2 regions of the Paenibacillus sp. Y859 genome follow, and region 1 is predicted to be linked to the other one. Evidence: riboswitches for the same ligand, from Rfam matches in the RefSeq annotation. Region 1 holds a riboswitch; the other holds the start of a gene.
What was found. A riboswitch is a leader RNA that binds a small molecule or an ion and turns the genes downstream of it on or off. The one in region 1 is predicted to bind FMN.
Positions count from the first base shown of each region.

Region 2: linked by a shared signal. The riboswitch ahead of ribD (bifunctional diaminohydroxyphosphoribosylaminopyrimidine deaminase/5-amino-6-(5-phosphoribosylamino)uracil reductase RibD) and the one ahead of AC1TO8_RS16190 (DMT family transporter) in region 1 are both predicted to bind FMN.

Region 1 is NZ_JBXCIZ010000008.1:116-8,929, reverse strand. It holds gene AC1TO8_RS16230 (sugar ABC transporter ATP-binding protein) at 1-1,051, shown strand, start outside; gene AC1TO8_RS16225 (ABC transporter permease) at 1,044-2,081, shown strand; gene yjfF (galactofuranose ABC transporter, permease protein YjfF) at 2,074-3,039, shown strand; gene AC1TO8_RS16215 (ABC transporter substrate-binding protein) at 3,236-4,264, shown strand; gene AC1TO8_RS16210 (hypothetical protein) at 4,354-4,575, shown strand; gene AC1TO8_RS16205 (hypothetical protein) at 4,836-4,988, shown strand; gene AC1TO8_RS16200 (IDEAL domain-containing protein) at 5,085-5,450, shown strand; gene hflX (GTPase HflX) at 5,932-7,191, shown strand; FMN riboswitch at 7,284-7,478, shown strand; gene AC1TO8_RS16190 (DMT family transporter) at 7,608-8,567, shown strand.
Region 2 is NZ_JBXCIZ010000002.1:542,994-551,807, reverse strand. It holds gene AC1TO8_RS07605 (riboflavin synthase) at 1-252, opposite strand, end outside; gene ribD (bifunctional diaminohydroxyphosphoribosylaminopyrimidine deaminase/5-amino-6-(5-phosphoribosylamino)uracil reductase RibD) at 276-1,376, opposite strand; FMN riboswitch at 1,658-1,831, opposite strand; gene AC1TO8_RS07595 (peptidylprolyl isomerase) at 2,053-2,490, opposite strand; gene lysA (diaminopimelate decarboxylase) at 2,688-4,019, opposite strand; gene AC1TO8_RS07585 (spore germination protein) at 4,152-5,738, opposite strand; gene AC1TO8_RS07580 (stage V sporulation protein AB) at 5,763-6,185, opposite strand; gene AC1TO8_RS07575 (stage V sporulation protein AA) at 6,182-6,829, opposite strand; gene sigF (RNA polymerase sporulation sigma factor SigF) at 6,959-7,714, opposite strand; gene spoIIAB (anti-sigma F factor) at 7,726-8,187, opposite strand; gene spoIIAA (anti-sigma F factor antagonist) at 8,184-8,537, opposite strand; gene AC1TO8_RS07555 (D-alanyl-D-alanine carboxypeptidase family protein) at 8,630-8,814, opposite strand, start outside.

The DNA.
Region 1 (8,814 bases):
GGATGTTTCGGCTAAAGTTCTTATTCTGGATGAACCAACGTCCAGCTTGGATCAGAATGAAGTGAAGCAATTATTCCAGATTATGAACCAATTAAAGAATGAAGGACTAGCCATCCTATTCGTTACTCACTTCTTAGAACAAGTATATGAAATGTCAGATCGTATAACCATTCTCCGTAATGGAGAATTTGTTGGGGAATATGTAACCAAAGATCTCCCTCGAATAGAATTAGTATCGAAGATGATAGGTAAGGAACTGCATATGCTTGAAGATCTTCCGAAGACGAAAGAAGGCCGAGAGGGAATAGATGAAGTATTAATGGAGGCATCTGGGCTTGGAAGAAAGGGATACATCGAGCCATTCTCCTTACGTATCGGACAGGGAGAAGTCGTCGGACTTGCAGGACTTCTCGGTTCTGGAAGAACAGAGCTAGCACGACTATTATTCGGAGCTGATCGTGCCGATCAGGGGAATCTTAAGTTCGGTGATAGCGGGGGATCCGTACATTCTCCTAAGCAGGCGATTGAACAAGGCGTCGCCTTCTGTTCTGAGAATCGAAAAACGGAAGGCATTATTGAGAATTTAACGATTCGAGAGAATATCATTCTTGCTCTTCAGGCTAACCTTGGTTTGTTTCGAACCATTCCCGTCAAGAAGCAAGAAGAGATTGTAGAGGAATATATTAAGAAGCTCAACATCAGTCCCCCGAATCTAGAGCATCTAGTCAAAAACTTAAGTGGTGGCAACCAACAGAAGGTTATTCTAGCCCGGTGGTTATTAATGCAGCCCAAGTTACTCATCTTAGATGAGCCTACGCGAGGGATTGATGTGGGGACGAAAGCAGAAATTCAGAAATTGGTTATTACCTTATCGCGCGAACAAAAAATGTCTTTCATATTTATTTCCTCCGAATTAGAAGAAGTCGTTCGTGTTAGTGATCGCATCGCAGTTCTCCGGGATCGCAACTTAGTACAAGAAATGAAGGGCGATGAAATAAGCCAACACTATGTATTACAGGCAATTGCGGGAGGTCATTCAACCGATGTCTAGATTAATGAAGCATCATATATTCTGGCCAATAACGATGTTGGCGGCACTTTTATTATTTAATTTATTCTATTCTCCTGATTTTTTCTCAATTCAGGTACGTAATGGCCATCTGTATGGAAGTCTGATCGATATATTGAATTTTGGTGCACCCCTCATTGTGGTGGCTATCGGAATGACTCTAGTCATTGCGACCAAAGGAGTAGATCTATCCGTCGGTTCCCTTGTTGCAATTACAGGGGCATTAGCTTGTTTGACGATTAGTAGAGGTAGCGATCAGAATACATTTACCTTAGTAATGCTTGCAATAGTAATTTCGCTTGTTTTGGCTTTGGTATTGGGAATATGGAATGGGTTATTAGTGTCTTTGGGAGGAATTCAACCCATTATCGCAACACTTATATTGATGGTGGCTGGGCGTGGAATTTCCCAACTGATCACGAGTGGTCAGATTATTACCGTTTCAAGTCCCAAATTTAATTATATCGGTGCAGGATCATTTGTGGGATTGCCTTTCTCTATTTTTATCGTAATGGCTATATTTATCATTGCATTGTTGCTCACACGTAAATCGGCGTTGGGCTTGTTTATCGAATCCGTTGGTACCAATCCTGAAGCGAGTCGTCTTGCAGGAATTCGATCCAAGGTAATACTAATTTCGGTATATGCATTTTGTGGCGTATGTGCGGGGATCGCGGGTCTAATTCTTAGCTCCAATGTCTCAAGTGCGGATGGGAACAATGCGGGATTATGGATTGAGCTTGATGCTATTCTCGCTGTCGTTATTGGAGGGACATCCATGAACGGAGGTAGATTCTATTTATCGGGGACGCTAGTGGGTGCGCTTATTATTCAGACATTAACGACAACGATCTACATGATTGGTGTTCCACCAGAAATAACGTTGGTTGTTAAGGCGTTTGTAGTCTTAATCGTATGTTTGATCCAGTCTGAGACGTTCCGGAGGATTATATTCGAGAGATGGAAATCTCGTAAGTATACGAGTAAGGCAGGTGTAACACGACATGGCTAAAAAACAATATCTACCTATTATTGTGACAATATCTCTATTTATTGTTATGTTCGCACTAGGATCCTTTCGATATACTGGCTTCTTCTCCGTACAGGTGCTGTTGAATCTATTGATAGATAACGCCTTTCTTTTGATTGTAGCTATTGGAATGACTTTCGTCATCGTTTCCGGTGGTATCGACTTATCCGTGGGGTCAATGATAGCCCTGACCACAATGATCTCCGCAAGTCTTATTCAGAACTTAGGGTGGCCACCATTTATTGTGATTCCGTTGGTGCTGATGATAGGTGCCACTATTGGTTGTGCGATGGGGGCTATTATTCATTATTTCAATATTCAGCCGTTTATCGTAACGTTAGCGGGCATGTTCTTAGCAAGAGGCCTTTGTTATGTGATTAGTATTAATACGATTACGATTAATGATGCCTTCTATACCCGTATGGCACAGACCAAGATCCATCTACCGGGTGGTAACTTCATCTCCATTAGTGTACTTATTGCCCTGATTGCTATTGCGCTTGCTATCTATCTGGCGCATCACACTCGCTTCGGTCGTAATGTTTATGCATTGGGTGGTAGTGAACAATCTGCTGTATTGATGGGACTACCAGTAGCACGTACTAAAATTCTTGTCTATACGTTAAGTGGCTTTTGTTCCGCGCTATCCGGTGTGGTATTTACATTCTATATGCTGTCTGGTTATGGGCTCCATGCTAATGGGCTAGAATTGGATGCCATCGCAGCAGTCGTGATTGGAGGAACTCTACTTACTGGGGGCGTTGGATATATTGTAGGTAGTTTCTTCGGAGTTATGATTCAAGGGGTTATTCAAACGATTATCAGCTTTGAAGGAACCTTAAGTTCTTGGTGGACAAAGATTGTGATTGGACTATTATTGTTCAGCTTCATTGTGTTTCAAAGACTACTTACTTCAAGGCGATCGTCCGGAAGAGGATAACAAGCTAGATGAAAGTGATACCATCCTCCCCAAAGGACGGTATCACTTTTTCGTAGAAATAGGGGTTCTTCCATTTTGAAGCGGGATATGTCAAACTTTTAATAGGAATACAACTAGAGTTTAAGATGACTATGATCCCTAAATCTGCTTATGGAAAGGGAATATGATGAATAGAAGGTTAGTACTCATGATGTGTATGATTGTATTGTTCAGCTTTTCGTTCATAGGCTGCGAGTCTGTTCAGACAGCGGAGACTCCTGTCACCCCCTCAGATACGAGGAATTCGGAGATATCCCTGCAGGACAATGAATCCGTTGAAGTGATGGAGTCATTGTATTCATCTGAGCCGATTAGGCTTGGATTCTCTCAGTTGGGTTCAGAAAGCGATTGGCGCAGAGCGAACACGAACTCGGTGAAGGAATCGGCAAAGGAAGCTGGGATTACACTATTATTCGAGAATGCGGAGCAATCCCAGGAGAAGCAATTTGAAGCGATCCGTTCTTTTATTCAACAAAAGGTGGACGTCATTGCGATTGCACCCGTCGTACAATCCGGATGGGAGCCCATTCTTCTAGAAGTGAAGCAAGCTGGAATACCTGTGATCATAGCGGATCGTTCCGTTAATGTGAGTGATTCATCGCTTTATGTGACGTTCATTGGTTCTGACTTTTATGATGAAGGTCGTAAGGCAGGGAAATACCTATTGGATAAAATGAGGGATACACCTGGACCTATCGGTATCGTAGAACTACAAGGAACGATGGACTCTACTCCAACGATTGAGCGAAAGGATGGTTTCCGAGAGATCATTACTTCTCGATCCGATTTTAAGATATTGAAGAGTGAATCAGCCAACTTCACCCTTGAAGAGGGAAAAGAAGTGATGCAGTCAATCATAGAAGAACAAGGTAAAGATATCGATGTGTTGTTCTCACATAATGACGATATGGCGCTAGGTGCGATTGAAGCTATTGAGGCGGCTGGTTTGCGTCCGGGCATAGATATTGTCATCATATCTGTGGATGGAACACGCAAGTCTTTTGAAATGATGGTCGAAGGGAAGATCAATGCTGTTGTTGAATGTAACCCGCTATTAGGAATGAATCTGATGCAGGCTGTTCAAGAGATCATCGGGGGCAAAAACCTACCGAAACGTATAGTACTCCCAGAGAGCATTTATACTCAGGCTGTTGCGGAACGAGAAGTGAATAATAGAAAGTACTAATATGAGATCCTCCGCCCAGTTATGGGAATGGAGGATTTTTACCTGCATTAGATCTAGAAGATAAGAAGAAATTATTTGAATCCTATGTCGTGCAAGGGATAGTACCTAGAATCTCTCTTAATGAAATTGTAGAACAAAAAGAAATAAATAAAGAAGAATATACATTTGAAGTTAATTTTCTAAATGAAGATGGTTCAGCATTTGTAATCAGGGAAGCTGATTCGATTCGAGATAAAGAGTTTACTTATACCGTGAAAAAAGTCGACGGAAAGTTTAGAGTAATGGAACTTCCCCTTACCAACTCTAAATAGAGTAAGTTAGATATGATCTTATTAAATCTCCCTTAGCGGGAGTTTTTTTAAACAAAATAAATTCGATCCATATTCCATGTAACATCATAAATTCCGGAAGTCATTCAGTGGAATAGGCATAGAGTGGTGATGTTAGAGTGACGAACATTGCTTCGCGCATGAAGGTAGTGAGGATGAGGCTAGAATAGATGTGTAAAGTACAATTAAATAGCAGGAAAAGGAGGGGGAGAGAGAATTAGTTGTACAAACTACAGTTAAAAATGGCGATAACGCTGAAAAGTGGAATTTCCAGTAAATTAGATGTACTCCATGCAACTAAAGTTAGCTTCAGAGGGATTGGGTTGAATTTAGATGTACTTATTGCACCTAATAGTGAATGGCGAGGCCGGTTCTACTTGATAAAAGGAATTTGACAATCATTACTGAAACAATTATAGTTACAGTATAGCTTTCAAAAAGTTATTAAATAGATATTATTCTTAAACTAACTTAAATGGTGGTGATTTGTAATGAATATTGAAATAGGTGATTGGGTCAAGGGAAATACAAATCATGGTGAATTAATACATGGTTTTATCGATTCAATAAATTTGTTAGCTGGCACTATGGGAATACATGTGATTGCCTCGGATCACGAAACGGTGATTGGGACAACTATTGATGTACTTAATCAAGGGGTGAAAAAGCTCCCAGAGAGTTCATTAGATAATATTGAGCAATTAATGAATCTAATCGATATCGCATTATTGACTAAAGATGAACAATGGTTCATGGAATTAACCGATCAATTAAACTCAATTAATCATGCATCCAATTCACATATTGAGGATTATTTGATGTCAGATATGAAGAGCAATCGATTAGGAATATTATAAATGCACAAGATCCTGCCAATGGATACCGGTATTTCGGCATAGCCACCCTTGCACATTCAGATTGTGAGATGGGTTCATCTGTGTTAATATGGAAATAACTATAATGATCGGAGGGTTCTCGAAGAGATGAATGATACAATCCGCTTTCAACCTTTGTACCACTAATTGAATAGTGCAAAGGCTCTGCTACTGTGCAGGGCGAACGGGATTGGTCTGTGTATATTTCTAGAGAACTCCATTTATTGCGAATAATCGCATCAATAAAGAGGAGGGCGACCCCGCCCTCTTTTTGTTGTATTTATGGATAACCACCCAACAATCATCCATACCATGACTTATTAGGTCGAAGGATCTTTCATTTTTGTGTATACATAAATATGAAAGGTCACCCTTTTGGTAAAGATGGATATATCCCGTTCGCTTAACCACAGGAGATTAGCCTGAGGTTTTTTTATTATGAAGGTAAAGGAGATTAAACTATATGGAAGAATTGCAACAGCGAGCAATCCTAGTAGGTGTCAATGTGAAGCATCAAGAGGATTTCGAATACTCTATGGAGGAATTAGGGAATTTAGCTTCAGCTTGTCATGTCGGAGTAGTAGGGGAGCTAACACAAAATTTAGAGAGAGTGAATAAAACTCACTATATTGGAAGAGGTAAAGTGGAGGATGTCAGGGCGTTGTATGAGGAGCAGGAGGCGAACATGGTTATTTTTAACGATGAATTGTCTCCCTCACAAATTCGTAATCTAGAAGCGGACTTACAGTGCAAGGTGATTGACCGGACGATTCTAATCTTAGATATATTTGAGAAGCGGGCAAAGACAAGGGAAGCCCAACTTCAGGTAGAAGTAGCCCAACTGCAGTATATGCTACCTAGATTAATCGGTTTGCGTGAATCATTGGGTCGGCAAGGTGGAGGTGTTGGGACCAAGAATAAAGGTGTTGGAGAAACGAAACTTGAGCTAGATCGCCGTAGAATCGAGGATAAGATCAGTGTATTGAACAAAGAACTGGAGACACTCGTATCTCAACGCCAAACCCAACGCAAGCAGCGCCAAAGAAATAAGCTTCCAGTTGTATCACTAGTTGGCTATACAAACGCAGGGAAATCAACGATTATGAATGCCTTGGTAGAGTCATTCAGTCCATCTGGTAACAAGCTAGTGTTTGAGAAAGATATGTTGTTCGCAACACTGGAAACTTCGGTTCGTAATATACATCTCGAAGATAACAAGTCCTTTCTACTGACAGACACGGTTGGATTTGTAAGTAAACTACCTCATCATCTCATCAAGGCCTTTCGATCTACGCTTGAAGAAGTGGCTGAAGCTGATTTGTTGATTCATGTGATTGATTATTCTAACGATAAGTATGAGAAATTGATGAATATTACAAACCATACATTAGAAGAGATCGGAATTACAAATATTAAAACGATCCTTGCTTATAATAAATGTGATGTGGTGGATTGTGAAGTTCCACTAGTGGAAGGGGATAGTGTTTACCTTGCGGCGAAGCAAAGAGTGGGGATAACCGAACTCGTTGACTTGATTAGGGCACATATATTTAAAGATTATATGCAATGTGTGATGCTGATTCCTTTTGAACAAGGGCAAGTGGTCTCCTATTTAAATGAACATGCGAATATAATCTCTACTGAGTATGATCATGTGGGTACACGATTAACACTAGAGTGTAGAGCGATGGATGTTGAGAAGTATCGTGAGTATGTCGTCTGAAATGTAAGATTGAAGTGATTTACTGAAACAAATCATTGACTAATTTCATTTGGAGTCCTTTAATAGAAGATATAGCATTTAATAAAATGAATATGGATCTTCGGGGTAGGTGAAATTCCTAACCGGCGGTGAGAGTTCTTATTTTATAGTGCGAGTTCAAAAGGTGACTTTTTGAACAACCTCTATATATGAGCTTCTAGCCCGCGACTCGTCATCATGAAGATGGTGGCGACTGACTTGGTGTGAATCCAAGGCCGACGGTAAAGTCCGGATGGAAGAAGATCAAAGCACATGCATGGCGTGGATTTTTTGTTGCGCACAAGCTTATTTGATCAGCCCCCGTAAATGTCGATAACTATCGAATGCGGGGGTTTTCTGTTGTAAGACCCCATATTCAGAACAAGGGGATAGAGAGAGTGGACAATGTAGTGGAGAGTGTAAGTCCTGTTGTGGCGGTTAGAGAAAAGCCTTCAAAGAGTGGGTTTTGGCTAGTAGTATTGGGAGCGGCCCTATGGGGAGTAGATCCTTTATTTCGAATTATTTTATTAGATTCACTTACTTCAACCCAGATTGTATTGCTTGAGCATATTATTATTGTTCTATTTGTTGCTCCGGTGCTATGGAGAAATCGCGATGAACTTCATGGATTGCGACTGCGGCATGTCGGTGCATTGCTCTTTATCTCTTGGGGCGGATCAGCGCTAGCGACGATTCTGTTTACGATAGGATTGTCTAGTGGGAATATAAACGTCGTGTTGTTACTTCAGAAGCTTCAACCGCTGTTTGCAATTATTTTGGCAAGATTACTATTGAAAGAACGACTACCAAAGCATTTCTCGATTCTATTCTCGCTAGCTTTAATAGGTACGTATTTACTCACATTCGGATTTGCGATACCTGTGGGGAAATGGAATGACTTTGTTCAACTGGGTAGTTTATTAGCTCTTGGAGCTGCGGCTCTATGGGGAGGATCAACTGTTATGGGGCGTTTAATGGTTGGTCAGATGAAGTATGAGACCGTGACTTCCTTAAGATTTATTCTGGCATTACCATTGCTACTCTTTATAACTTGGGGTGAAGGTGGAGTGTGGAGTTTACCAATCGGGACGACTGCTATGGTATTGGTCTCTGTGAATCTATTGGGCCAAGCTCTATTACCTGGTTTGCTCAGTCTTTTGGTTTATTATAAGGGGTTAACGACTACGAAAGCATCGGTTGCGACATTGGCAGAGTTGAGTTTCCCAATGGTAGGGGTGCTGATTAATTGGATCGTATTCCGAGAGGCGATCACGCAAGCACAACTTATTGGTTTTATTCTGATTTGGGCGGCTCTGTTTGCAATCTCTAGACAAGATGAAGAGATACTGCCTGTTTAATGACTAAACTATATCCCTTTGCAACCATTAGAATCGATGGGGCGAAGGGATTATATATATTTATATTGAACTTATTAATTGTAAAAAATTATGACTTGCGTTGATAGGGAATGGCATGTTATATTATAAATCCGGTCAGCGAGAAAATAAAAAATGTCTAAACAAAGGCATTAAAAAAAGACTTGCATTATAAAACTGGATGCGATATGATATAAAAGTTGTCACCGAGACACACTGGTGAATAACG
Region 2 (8,814 bases), on a different contig from region 1:
CTCTAAATTTACCTTACTTCCCATCTGGAGATCTTTCAGGTTGCTATTACGATATGTTTCAGGCATAACGTCAACGGAAAATGATTGACTATCGATTGAGGTTGCTGTAAGACATACCCCATTCACAGACACACTATCTCCAATCTTTAGATCATCCATAATGATGGATGCCGTAAGCTGTAGCACCATTGCTTCTCCACTTCGTGTAATTCCTCGAAGTGTACCTATCTCTTCAACTAACCCTGTAAACATTGTATAACCTCCCTTCCAGCCGATTAGGACCACACAGGTATGCCACTAATACGAAGATTATCTCCCAATTGCTCTACTTCCATAGATTCTAATCTAACAGCATCCTTCATCCATTCGCTTCCCTCAAAAGAAAAACTACTAGGGGAGTTCAAGCCACCTACAATTTTAGGAGCAAAATAAAGTATAATTCGATCAACTAATTTAGCCGCAAGCATGGCACCATTCAAGGTTCCTCCTCCTTCGAGAAGAATTGAGCCTATCTTCATTGCACCAAGCTCTACCATCGCTATGGATAGATCTACTCGAGGACCTTCACCACAAACAAGTACAATGACACCCGCTTGCTTAAGCTGTTCTGCCTTCGCAACATCCATCTGCCCAGTAGTTAATATGATACTTTGCGCTAACCCATCATTCACAATATTAGATTCTAATGGCGTGCGTAACTGTGAATCCACAATAATTCGTATCGGGTTCAACCCTCCCGTTGCTAGGCGTGTTGTCAAATGGGGATTATCCATTATAACTGTCTCCACCCCAACCATAATGCCTTGATGACGATGACGGAGTGTATGTACCTGTTCACGCGCAACTTCGTTGGAAATCCATTTACTATCTCCTGTTTTGGAAGCAATCTTGCCATCTAATGTGCTGGCAGTCTTTAATGTAATGAATGGAATCCCTGTTGTAATATATTTAATGAATTTCTCATTTAGTTTCAGTGCACGATCTTGAAGTAATCCAACTTCAACCTCAATCCCATGATCACGTAGCATAGCGATCCCTTTGCCTGCTACCTGGGCATTAGGGTCTTGAGATGCGATAACGACCCGATGGACACCATCTCGTATCAAACGTTCACTACAAGGCGGTGTTGCTCCATAATGGCTACATGGTTCCAAGGTCACATAGACGGTACTCCCTAATGCCTTCTCGCCAGCCATATTCAATGCATGGACCTCTGCATGTGGGGTTCCAAGCTCTAAATGCGTCCCTATACCTACCATGACCCCGTCCTTTACGACAACGCAACCCACGACTGGATTTATATGAGTCTGTCCTTGAGCTCGTTCTGCCATATCCAGTGCGAGTGTCATGTAAAACTCATCATTCATAATTTCCAATGGTTACTTCACCTCATCCTTCTATACACCATACTCACATCAATACACTGCAAAAAAAATCAAAAATACCCCGCAACAGATGAAATGCATTCATCCGATACAGGGGTTAGTTGTGAGAATTATAAGAGTACACAAAAATAAAGCTATGAAATCAGTCAACAAATATTCCACAGATAACAAAGAAAAACATCATTGTGTATATATTGTGAAATCAGTCACGTACATCGGTGCCTTATTTATTATGTTACGATACGCGATCACTGAAGTGAATTGCGTAAGTTGCTCTCCTTCTCCCATCCAGACTATACTGTCGGTCCTAGATTCTCACTAGGTCAACCATATGCCAACTTCATCAGCATATGGGTCACGGACTAAGCCATATTATATTCATTAGTATGATCTATAAATACGGCAACACCGCCGGTAGGGAATTTCACCCAACCCCGAAGGATAAATCAATATGAAATTATACTTATGTTCGAATTTTACCATCAACAAAATAAAAATACAAGAGTATAACTATATTTAATATAGCAAGTTACAAATCCGCCGGAAAGCGAAGCGTTATCCCAAATTTCGATTGCCCTAGTAAGTACGTGCTTTCGCATAATTCAAAAAAAAAGGCTAATCCCCTAAGAGACTAGCCTTTTTATTTGAATTTAGAAAGTTTAAACTTTTACGCTTCGTCCCAAACTTTTACTTCCTTCATTTTGTCATTAGCTTTGATGTTATCTACATGTTCCATACCACTTGTTACTGTACCAAATACAGTATGAACGCCATCCAAATGCGGTTGTGGTGCGTAAACGATAAAGAATTGGCTACCGCCTGTATCTTTACCCGCGTGTGCCATGGATAATACGCCTTTAGCATGCTTAGTTGTGTTGTTAACAGCTTCACATTTGATTGTATATCCTGGGCCACCAGTACCAGTACCTGTTGGGCATCCACCTTGAGCTACAAAATTAGCAATTACACGGTGAAAAGTTAATCCGTTATAATAACCGCTATTAGCCAACTTTTCAAAGTTAGCTACTGTTCCTGGTGCTTCTTCTGGCAAAAAGTCAATTTCAACCACTCCGCCGTTTTCTAATTCAATTGTTCCTTTTTTCATTATAATTCCAACCCCTTAACATATTGTGTGGATCTTCATAAAATAATTATAGACACCCTATAGTTTACTATGAATGGATACCTGAAAGCAAAGAAACATGGAAAAGAAAACAATGAAATCATTCCTACGTAAATACGTATGGATTGATCCTTCGTCTGAAGCTATTCACCACAGTGCTAGCAAGCTAACCTAACGGGTTATTTCAACACCGCTTGCTTACGAATTCTCTCCGGAACAAGGTCATTCCCTATAATATCTTGGAAGCTTTCACGTTTCACTACAAGATCGCTCTGTCCACCTTTTACAAACACTACGCTAGGTCGACGAATACGATTATAATTGCTCGCCATAGAATAGTTATACGCACCCGTACAAGATACAGCTAACAGATCTCCACTTTGTACTTCAGGAAGCTTCACATCCCAGATTAACATGTCACCACTTTCGCAACATTTTCCAGCAATAGAGACCACTTCCGTCTCTTCATCATTCGCACGATTAGCAAGGAGCGCCTCATATTCAGATTGGTATAGTGCAGGACGCGGGTTGTCCGTCATTCCACCATCAACAGCAACATACTTACGCACACCCGGAATGTCCTTTTGTGTTCCTACAGTATACAGCGTCGTCCCTGCATCTCCCACAATGCTCCGTCCCGGCTCTACCCAAATCTCAGGAAGTTCACCTGAAAGATCCGCGAAATGCTCCTTAACCGCATCCGTAATCGCTTTAACATATTGGACAACTTGTAACGGTGTATCTCCCTCAACATAACGGATTCCAAATCCGCCACCAAGATTTACAACTTTAAAACGTACTCCAAGTTGCTGCTGAACCTCTTTCGCGAAATCAGCTACTTTTTGAACAGCCATCTGGAACCCTTCGACCTCGAAGATTTGCGATCCAATATGCGAATGCACACCAAGTAGCTCTATGTTAGATAAATCCGAAGCGACCTTGACACCTTCGTGAGCAGAACCATTTCCGATATCGAATCCGAATTTGGAATCTGTTTGTCCAGTCGAAATATATTCATGCGTATGTGCTTCAACCCCCGGGGTAACTCGTAAAAGAACATGAACTTGCTTGCCCTTCTCAGTCGCAATAGCCTGCAGCAAATGTAATTCAACCAAATTATCTACTACAAAACATCCAATTCCCGCTTCGATCGCCATGTCAATCTCATCCGGTGTTTTGTTATTACCATGAAAATGAATGCGTTCCGCCGGGAAGCCCGCTTGTAGGGCTGTATATAATTCGCCCTCAGATACGACATCCAAAGACATGCCTTCTTGTTCCACGACCGTGCACATTGCCATTACACAGAATGCCTTACTAGCATAAGCCACTTGAAAATTGAGCCCTGACGACTTAAATGCTTCAACATATTCTTTACAACGTTCACGGATCAATTGTTCATCCATGATATAGAGTGGTGTGCCGAATTGTGCTTTAAGATCAACAACATCGCAACCACCGATTTCTAAGTGTCCACTTGTATTTATTGTACTTGTACCATGTAAAAACATCTCTACAGTCCTCCACTTTTGATGGAATTGATATTCCACTTCTATTTACCTTAGTATATCAGAATCCTAAAATAAGAGTAAATGGATTTATGTGCAGAACATTTGTGTTATTCGACGCAATCGCTTCTCAAACTACTTTAGTGGCATTCGTGTATTATCTCGTGGTTTATTGAAAGAAGGCCGTTTCTTATTCGACAACACCGGCATACGGAACAGTATCTCAGCCATCGCCTTTGCATTAAAGGGGATAAATGGCCATAGATATGAAGAGTTATACGATCTATGGAGCGTCAACAAGAGAACAAGCAGTGTCGTGCCGATCACAAATCCCGGGACGTGAAAGATGGATACAGCTATAAGTAACACTAAGCGTACAATCCGATTAGCCAGACCCAATTCATAACTTGGTGTAGCGAACATCCCGATCGCAGCAATCGCCATATAAAGCACGACTTCATTGATAAACAGACCTGTCTTGACAGCAACATCCCCTACAAGAATAGCTGCAATTAAGCCCATGGCTGATGCGATTGAAGTTGGCGTATGAACAGCAGCAAGACGAAGTAAATCCACACCCAATTCCACCATAATAAACTGAGCTATGAGGGGGATCTTTCCCGTCTCCTGTGGGCCAATAAATTCCAAAGCAGCCGGCTTCAATTCTGGATTCAGAACAAGTAGCATCCAGAGCGGAAGTATAAACATCGAGAACAATATTCCCAGAAATCTAACCCAACGCAAATATGTGCCAATAAAAGGCGTCTGACGATTCTCTTCTGCATGCTGACACAAATCAAAGAACGTTGTAGGCATAATCATAACGCTTGGCGAGGTGTCTACGAACACAACAACTCTACCTTCAAGTAAATGTGACGCTACCACATCAGGCCGCTCTGAGTACCTTACTAACGGATATGGATGCCAACCCTTATTGATGATAGCTTCCTCAAGCTGTTTATCACCAAGGGGTATGCCATCTATCTTGACTGCTTTGATCTTCTCTCGAATGCTATCAATTTGTACCTTATCCACAATATCATCTATATAAGCAATACATACATCCGTCCTTGTCCGCCGACCAACCTGAACGACTTCATACATCAATCCAGGGTCTCTGATTCTACGTCGAACCAATGACACGTTCGTGAGCAATGTCTCTGTGAATCCATCTCTTGAACCCCTAACCACCCGTTCTATGGATGATTCATCTGGGTTACGAGAGGGATAAGTACGCGTATCTACCAAGAGCACCGTACTGTCACCTTCCATGAAGAATGCACTCATACCCGTAAGTACCTTGTTAATAACCTGACTTAATAAGTCCACTTTCTCCACTTGAATATGAGGTATGTATTTATCAAAGAAAGACTTCATAGCGTCTGAGCAAACTTCTCCTTGCCCAATATAGGTCAATCTTGTGAGGATCTCCGTCATATTATCGCTGTCTGTAAATCCACTTATAAATAATATTCCTGTTTCAATTCCACCAAAGTTCATTTTACGAAAATCAACATCAAATGAAGATTCGAGCCCCATTACCTCATTCAACACCTTTTCAACTTGATTCAGATCCCCAGAGAACTCATCACGCTCCTGCCAATAAATAATGGATTCCTCAATGGTATCTGACATTTCTTCGTCTCGCTTATCCTGACGTTTCTGTTTGCTTGAATCGCTCTTCTTTTCATTCTCGCTATGGTTTAATTCTTCATCTGACATGCTGTCTCACTCCCTTGATGTTAGCTAATTTCGATATACAAACCAATCAAACAGCGAACCCAACACCTTGCCAGCAACCATAGCCATCAACAAACCCACCAAGTAACTTTTCATATGAAGGCGTTTCGCTAGAATGGGAAGTACATTCAATACTTCTGTAAGTGCTGCTGCTAATAGTCCAACAAATATTCCAAAGAATGCTCCTATAATTAACGCAACTACGGGATTAAATGCTCCTTTCCACTGCCAAAAGTCACTTATTGTTCCAACGAGAGATCCTGTAATCAAGGCTCCTTCATACCAGTGGACTTTATGATAAGTGAAAGTTAATTGCGCAAGTCTTGGAACGATATCTAGAACTAGAATAAAGGCAATTACTCCGCTACCAACAGCGATTCCTCCCGCAATCCCTAATAATATTTCCACAACACCTATCATCATACTCATAATGAGCTCTCATCCTGCTTCCGTTGATTAGCCCCTTCTTTCTTATATTCTTCAGCCACTACGAATTGATCGATATTCTCTTGATAAAGATACATTTCAACTTCAAGCGGTGTCGGCTCCTCGTTCCACTTCTTCTTAAAGAGATGATTAAAGAACACAACCATTCCGAAGCCAATTCCTAAGGAGTACGCACTCTGAAAAAGATAAGGATGCTCATTCCGTTTTCCAGTGACCATCTCTACAACCCTAATGTGTACCTCCATCATATTGACGTCTGCATGAAAATTCATAATCGTTAGTGCTGACCCAAAGAACAACAATAACCACACAAGTACGAACAAGGATTTAGATGGCTTCTTTGGTTTTTGAACAATTTCAATGATGACTTGCTGCATCCCAATGGATTCGATATATACATTCGGTATGACAGTCTTAATTCGCGAGATAATCTTCATTAGATCCATCACAAGTAAGTTTCCATCTACCTGTTGCGGGAAAGATAATTCAAGGTTGTACAACTTCTGTTCCCATTCCGGTTCACTCAGAATTTGAGCGACTTCACCAAGAGTCACTATCTTCCCTCGAGGGATTAGAACACGTTTCTTAAGTTGGAGATACACCGTCGGAGTGGAGGTATATTCCATAACAGATCACTCCTTTACTGTTAAATTATCGTTAGTATGTGATTGAATAGTGTTTTTTAGTCAAAAGAAAAGAACCTGAGCACTTATGTCTCAGGTTCTCTCCATTCATATTCACCTATGCTGATCATTCTATTGCGCAATCTGCTCACGAATAAGCTGAAGAATCTTTTTCTCTAAACGAGATACCTGCACTTGAGAAATTCCAAGTCTACTTGCGACTTCGGATTGGGTCTGATCCCGATAATATCGGAGATAGACGATAAGCCGTTCGCGTTCGGATAACCCCTCTATTGCTTCATTCAGAGCTAGTTTCTCAAACCATTTATCTTGAGACTCATCTGCAATCTGATCCATTAGCGTAATAGGATCCCCATCATTCTCATAAACTGTCTCATGTATAGATGTTGGCGGCTTGTTGGCCTCCTGCGCGAACACTACTTCTTCCGGGGTGACTCCAAGATCCTCTGCCACTTCCTTAATTGTCGGCAGACGATTCAACACCTTCGAGAGTTCATCCTTCTTCTTCCGAACCTTATTGGCCATTTCTTTCAATGAGCGGCTAACTTTGAGTGTACCGTCATCTCGTAAGAAACGCTGGATTTCCCCTATGATCATAGGAACCGCATAGGTCGAAAATTTGACATCATAACTTAGATCAAATTTATCAACGGATTTCAACAGTCCAATGCAACCAATTTGAAACAAGTCCTCTGGATCATACCCTCTGTTCATAAACCTTTGAACAACGGACCAGACAAGACGAATGTTACAGTTAACTAGTGTATCTCGGGCAACGGTATCCCCCGTTTGACTAAGTGCAATAAGACGTTTGACTTCTGAATCTTCCAAGTAGGTTTGCGAGACTTTCTTCACTTCAGCATCCATTACTCCAACCCCTAATTATATAAAGCTTTCTTGGATTCAATCCTCTTCTTCATCCTAATCGACGTACCCGATCCCAATTCGCTAGACACTTCAAATTCATCCATGAAATTTTCCATAATGGTAAATCCCATGCCCGATCTTTCTAATTCTGGCTTAGAAGTATATAAAGGTTGCTTCGCAAGATCCAGATCTTCTATCCCATGTCCACGATCTTCCACGGTCATCGTGACCGTATCTCCCTTGATCTCAGCCGTAATGGTGACCATTCCAGTGGAATCAGAATTATACCCATGAATAATGCTATTGGTTACCGCTTCAGATATGACGGTCTTTAGGTCACTTAACTCATTCATCGTCGGATCCAGTTGCGAGACAAAAGCAGCAACTGTGAATCGAGCAAATGATTCATTCACTGATTTCGCGGCAAACTGTAACGTCATGAAATTATGTGATTGGGCTTGTTCTTCACTCATGACACGACCTCCAACCCCGAAAGCGCATCGCTCTCGTTTTCATAGATATTCATTATCTTGAACATACCTGACATCTCCAGCAGACGAAAAACTGGTGCATTCACATCACACACTGCCATTTTTCCACCTTTGCTCTTGATTAGCTTGTACCTTCCAAGAATAACACCTATTCCTGAGCTATCCATGAACTGTAAATCCTTCAGACTTAGAACAATATGTTCAGTCTGCCTAGTATGAATTGCTTCATCCAGCTTCATCCGAACATGATCTGCCGTATGATGATCAAGCTCTCCAGAGAAGCGGACGACAAGTACTTGACGGTGATGTTCCATTTCCATTTGAAGATTCATATTCTATTCACTCTCCTCCCTATCATGAACAAAGAGTTCTAGAAATGAAATTCAAATTCCTGCATCCCGACAAAACTAGAAGAAAACTGCTATCAATCTACAAAAAACAACTTAGCTGTTGTACGTTTGAACATCGTCCACCAGCCCGCCTTGTCAATCGTAGCAGGTGACTTTAATTCGAATTTCTTGATCACCTGGTTTCCTTGATACACCACCAGATTGCCTAGCACCTGACCCTCTTCAATCGGAGCTTTTAAATTGGGTTCTATTTGCATTT